Regions from separate parts of the Alteromonas sp. W12 genome, predicted to be linked through region 1. Evidence: predicted binding sites of a transcription regulator. Region 1 holds the regulator's gene; the other holds the start of a gene.

Region 1 (3,142 bases):
TATGATGATATTGAACTAAGTGGCTGTATTTTCACAAAGTTAGATGAGTGCTACTCTTTAGGAGAGGTGCTTAGTGCAGCGGTTGAATACCAATTACCGGTTAGTTATGTCACCGATGGTCAAAAAGTACCTGAAGACATTAAGATTGCAGAAGCGAAATCTTTGGTTTCCGCTGCTGCAAAGCTTTATAAAAAGTACGGTTTGAATCATACTAGTGGTAACAACGCAATTAAAACAGCATAAGCAGTATGATTGACGACCAAGCGAGTAGCTTAAGAAAAATGAAGCAATCACGGTTAATCAAAGTAATCGCCGTCACCGGTGGCAAAGGTGGCGTAGGTAAAACAAACATTACATTGAACACCGCTATCGCCATGGCGAAGCAAGGTAAACGTGTAATGGTTCTCGATGCGGACCTCGGTCTTGCTAACGTAGACGTTATGTTAGGTTTGCGTGTTGAGAAAAACTTATCCCACGTGCTTTCCGGCGAATGTACACTTGATGAAGTACTAGTGACCGGTCCGCACGGAATAAAGATTGCCCCTGCCACATCAGGCACGCAGTCGATGGCAGAATTGTCGCCAACGCAACACGCTGGCCTAATTCGTGCCTTTAGTGAGCTGCGCTCGCAGATTGACGTGCTTATCGTTGATACAGCGGCAGGTATTTCAGACATGGTGTTGAGCTTTTCAAAAGCCTCACAAGACATCATGGTCGTTGTGTGTGACGAGCCTACCTCATTGACAGATGCGTATGCATTGATAAAAATTCTGAATAGAGAGCACGGTGTTTTCCGCTTCAAAGTTGTGGCTAATATGGTGCGCGACGTGCGAGAAGGCCAAGAGTTATTTAGTAAATTAAGCAAAGTGACAGGGCGTTTTTTAGATGTTGCACTAGAATTAGTGGCGACAGTACCGTTTGACGAGAACATTCGTAAAGCAGTGCGTAAACAAACAGCCATTGTCGATGCTTACCCAGGTTCACCTGCAGCCGTTGCAATAACACAGTTGGCGAGTAAAGCCTTAACATGGCCTATTCCAGCGCAGCCAGGTGGCCATTTAGAGTTCTTTATTGAACAGTTAGTTGCAGAAAAAGCCGTAGGAAGTCAGCGTTGAACAGCAAGGCAGCCGCTTATCAACAACAAACCGATAAAGCGCAGTTAGTCGAAAGACATGCGCCATTGGTTAAGCGTATAGCGCATCACTTGATAGCGCGATTGCCGGCTAGTGTTCTCGTAGACGATTTAATTCAATCAGGCATGATTGGATTATTAGAAGCCGCACGAAACTTTGATGGTTCAAAAGGAGCCAGCTTTGAAACGTTTGCCGGTATTCGCATTCGCGGTGCTATGCTAGATGAAATTCGCAAAGGGGATTGGACACCGCGTTCAGTCCACCGAAATGGCCGAGCGATCACTGAAGCAATTTCGCAAGTAGAAAGCGAAACAGGCCGCGATGCTAGAGATTCTGATATTGCTGATAAGCTTAATGTAAGCTTGCAGGACTATCACCAAATGCTTAATGAAGTAAATGCCGGAAAGCTGGTAGGTATTGAAGATTTAGGTGTGTCAGAAGATGTTATTTCGACAGAGCAAAATCGAGGTAGCGACGCACCACTGGAAGATTTGATGCAAGGCGCTTTCCAAAAAGCGCTTGCCCATGCAATTACGACATTACCTGAAAGAGAAGCGATTGTACTTTCGCTGTATTATGATGAAGAGCTGAACCTAAGAGAAATTGGTGAGGTTCTTGATGTAAGTGAATCGAGAGTCAGTCAAATTCACAGTCAGGCCATGTTAAAACTCAAATCACGAATGAAGTCGTGGCAAGCTGACGAAGAATAGAAATTAATAACAATTAACCCCTCACTGGAGGCTATTTTGGACAAAAGCATGAAAATTCTCGTGGTCGATGATTTTTCTACCATGAGACGTATCATCAAAAACCTACTTAAAGATTTGGGTTTTTCCAACATCCAGGAAGCGGATGACGGAAGTACTGCATTGCCTATGTTGCAGCAAGGTGATTTCGATTTCGTAGTTACCGATTGGAACATGCCTGGAATGCAGGGTATTGACTTGCTTCGCGCGATTAGAGCCGATGACAAGCTCAAGCACCTACCAGTACTTATGGTTACTGCTGAAGCGAAGAAAGAGCAAATTGTTGCCGCCGCGCAAGCAGGTGTTAATGGCTACGTTGTTAAGCCGTTCACTGCAGCAACACTTAAAGAAAAATTAGATAAAATATTCGAACGTTTAGGTTGATCCAGACGCTCACCAGAGAAATGAGGTTTACTGGATGTCAACGAATGTAAACGTTCCAATTTCGTTGGAAGAAGCAAAACAGCTTGTCACCTACCTTGAAGAGGGTGACAACGCTTCAGCCAATGCCCTATTAGAAGCGGCCTCAATGAAAGAAAACGTTGAGTTATTTGCCGAAGTAGGGAAACTGACGCGTCAGCTTCATGACGCGCTGAATAATTTCCAAATAGACGACCGCATTAAAAATCTCGCGACCGATGATATTCCCGATGCACAATCCCGCCTAACCTACGTAATTGAAGAAACTGAAAAAGCTGCTAATACTACTATGGATGCCGTTGAAGCGAGTATGCCTATAGCTGAAATGCTGTCGGCGCGCATTGAAAAGGTTATGCCTGAGTGGAAGAAGCTGATGAATCGCCAGATAGAGTTGGGTGAATTCAAGGCTTTATGCGCAGACTTAGACGAATTGTTGGAAGAAGGTTCGGCACAGTCAGCTAAACTTACACAGTTACTTACAGAAGTATTGATGGCTCAAGGTTATCAAGACTTAACTGGTCAGGTTATTCGCCGCGTTATCGACTTGGTTAAAGAAGTGGAAGACAGCTTAGTTAACATGCTTACCATGTTTGGTGAACGCGACGGTGCAGAACAAACTAAACCATCCAGCGTTAAGGCCGATAAGGTTGATGGTGTAGAGGCAGAAGGCCCTATCATTGATGCCGATAAGCGCGACGACGTCGTGTCAGGCCAAGATGATGTAGATGATCTTCTGTCTAGCTTAGGTTTTTAGGGGAGCGGGCGCATGTCGTTTGATGTTGACGAGGATATATTACAGGACTTTCTAGTTGAGGCTGGAGAGATACTTGAACAATTACAAGA
Region 2 (3,142 bases), 570 kb from region 1:
TTGATAGCGAACAAGATTTGTCGCGCTTTATGGGTCGCGTATTCGATGCTATTGGTGTTCAGCAGGACGAAAAAGGCAATGACTGCTTTATTCTTATGCCAACTGAATCGATGGTGAGCCAGCTTCCAGGTCTTGACCCAGAAGGCATGACGGTTACTTACAAGCGCCGTGTTGCCACCACGCTAGAAAACGTGCAGTTTTTAAGTTGGGATCATCCACTTGTGCATACCGCCATGGACGTAGTACTCACCGACGTGCACGGAAAGAGCAGCATGGGCTTTATTGCCGAGCCGTCTTTGCCAAAAGGCGCTTATTGGGTTGAGGCGTTGTTTGTGCTGCAGGCGCAAGCGCCTAAAGCGCTTCAGTTAGGCCGTTTCTTACCTCAAACGCCCGTGCGAGTGTGTTTAGATGCGCAAGGAAACCCGTCTGAATTGAGCTTCGACGTTAAGCGTAAAATTGGACGTAAGATCTCGGCTCAGCTTCTAAAAGCCTTGCAACAGCCGCTTGAGCTTGCCATTGAAAAGGCGCGTAAGCTTGCCCATCAGCAAGCTAACCAAAAGCAACACGACGCACTTAACAGCATGCACAGCACGCTTAACGAAGAAATACAGCGCTTGCGCGATCTTCAAAAGCGTAACCCAGCAGTACGTGACAGCGAAATCGAGTTTATTGAAACGCAAATGAACGCCCTTGATAAAGTTATTCAGGATGCAGATGTTCAGCTGGACGCCATTCGTATTGTGGTAAATAACCCGTAACCTCGAAAGGTTAAACATTCAAGAGCGACTGTGAAGTAACGAGTACATAATGGCGAACCCAAGTTTTGTTTATAACCCACCGATGACACCTTATCTTGATATTTTGTATCAAGATGAGGACATGGTGGTTGCGCATAAACCTAGCGGGCTATTGAGCGTTCCGGGCAAAGCTTTAGAGCACCGCGATTCGCTGATTAGCCGGGTGAACCGTGTGTATCCCACCGCAACAGTAGTGCATCGCTTAGACATGGCGACTTCGGGTATTTTGGTGCTGGCGCTTAATAAAGACAGCCATCGCCATATCTCGAAACAGTTTGAGTTACGTCAAACTAAAAAGCGCTACTTCGCACGTGTTCATGGGCATGTAGAACAAGACAGCGGAGAGGTTAACCTTCCCCTTATTTGCGACTGGCCAAACAGGCCAAAGCAAATGGTAGACTTCGAGCGCGGTAAAAAAGCCGTAACGCACTTTGACGTCATTGAGCGCACACTGGATGAAAAAGAGCGACCCTATTCTCTCGTTGCCCTTTATCCCATTACCGGTCGCTCTCACCAACTGCGAGTACATATGCTTGCTTTGGGTCACCCTATTTTGGGAGATAGACTCTATGCGCATGAAGAAGCGTTATCCATGGCGCCTCGTTTACAGCTTCATGCTGAAAGCTTGAGTCTTTCGCACCCGACACTTGGGCATTGGCTGCACTTTAATGTCGCCATCCCTTTTAGTCCGTTTTGCCCAAAGCCGCTCTCAGAAAGTTTTGAGTAGCGTTTTAACGCTATTCAACGTTATCAATAGACTCCATTTTAGTTTTAACGCACCCTGCCGATAACCTTTGTATACGCTTGATGTACGAATTAATTTGATGCTGTCTAAGCTGAATAGATCCAGATTAAGGTAAAGGCAAACCACATTTTATGAAAAGGCACGCTCTCCTTTTAACATTTGCTGTTATTGTTTCGCTATTGCCTATGACAGCTCACTGTGACTTTTTCACAGATGTTAGTCACGCCTATCTGCCTGGAGAAGTGAAACCTTTGATGATTGGAGAAGTTGAATCCCCAATTATTGAAATTGAAGCGCAAACACCATTACCTTTGGGTGTGGCTATCATACTCACCGAGCCTTTTCCCTCTAGCCTTACGCTCGCGCAGGGAAATAGCCTTGCCAACATGCTTGCTGAAAAAGGCTGGAATGTAGTGATAAGTCCGTTTAATTTGCCGGTCAATGTCACTTCCCAGCAGAACCTACCTGCTGAATCTGCAAACACCGACATATCAGACTCTGAAGCTACGTCTATGTCAGCCCAAAATATCCACCCCAGAAGTAATCAACTTACGCAGTATCTCAACTTTGAATCAGCAACTTCAGCGCTGAGTTTACAACTCAATGCATTGAATAATTATTTACAAGACAATTCAGGCTACCGTATGGTCATTGCACAAGGCATGCTGGCCACAACTTACTTGTCCGTCGTAGAGCAACAGCCTCAACTTCATCCAGACACTTTCGTAGCCATTTCACCTTTTTGGCCAGAAGAATCAACGAACACATTAGTTATAGATAATATAGCACAGTCCAGCTTTCCAATATTGGATCTGTCACTAAGTGGATTTAACGACTGGGCGAACAGTACCACGCAAAAGCGAAAGATTAGCGCAAAAAACGCACTAAAGATGCACTATCGACAAATAATTATTCCCAGCAATTTATTAGCCTTTAGTATAAAGGAGTTTCAGAAATCCCCTCATATTCAGATAGTTGCAAATAGCACTATTGGTTGGACTCGCCACCTAGGCTGGTAATTCGATAATTAACCGATTACGCTAAATTAGTATCCAAAACAATTACCTAAATTTAATGGTGTAAATAGCAAGCCTCTGTCCTAAGCAGTAAGATTGTTATGAACTATAATACTTTTAGCAAACATAAACGGTTGAGTTACTTGTGAGTGTTCAAGATTTCGTAGATAACAAAGCAAAGCAGCTGTGTTTCTATTTGAGAGCATTTTGGCAAGGAGAGCTTCCTATCGAGGAGATCGAGCTATTCTTTTGGGATAGTATGGAAGAATGGGGGCAAATTGATTACACCTTAACGCAGCCCTACACACAAAAAGAACGAGTTTTTTGGCATTTACTTCACCAAGTGCATTATTGGAATGAAGATAAGCTAATTAACGACCAGTTTCTTGTAGATGAACTAAATAACTGCGTGAATTTCCTTGAAGGTTTGGGTCATTGTCCACTCGACTGCGTCGGCATTCGTCCATAATAAAACTTTCACTTCAACGCGTTATTGCTTCTCACTGTGGTTCATGGCTCAATATGCTTTTGTATTCTTGCCTAAGGCCGCAGTTTTGCTCAACGCTTTAAAAACGTTTAACGAC

The links. The regulator FliA, encoded in region 1, starts transcription of late flagellar genes. The targets are predictions, from matches to a motif close to CTAAAGNTNNNNNNNNNNNNGCCGATA.
Region 2: AWH61_RS00250 (DUF3530 family protein) is a predicted target of FliA. The motif match lies at 1,561-1,587, and genes of this name have one in related genera.

Annotation. Positions count from the first base shown of each region.
Region 1 covers NZ_LQXH01000001.1:629,765-632,906, forward strand. The annotation lists gene flhF (flagellar biosynthesis GTPase FlhF) at 1-243, shown strand, start outside; gene AWH61_RS02555 (MinD/ParA family protein) at 249-1,115, shown strand; gene AWH61_RS02560 (RNA polymerase sigma factor FliA) at 1,112-1,843, shown strand; gene cheY (chemotaxis response regulator CheY) at 1,880-2,263, shown strand; gene AWH61_RS02570 (protein phosphatase CheZ) at 2,298-3,053, shown strand; gene AWH61_RS02575 (chemotaxis protein CheA) at 3,066-3,142, shown strand, end outside.
Region 2 covers NZ_LQXH01000001.1:56,028-59,169, reverse strand. The annotation lists gene rapA (RNA polymerase-associated protein RapA) at 1-758, shown strand, start outside; gene rluA (bifunctional tRNA pseudouridine(32) synthase/23S rRNA pseudouridine(746) synthase RluA) at 808-1,524, shown strand; gene AWH61_RS00250 (DUF3530 family protein) at 1,674-2,561, shown strand; gene AWH61_RS00245 (hypothetical protein) at 2,704-3,027, shown strand; gene AWH61_RS00240 (AmpG family muropeptide MFS transporter) at 3,071-3,142, shown strand, end outside.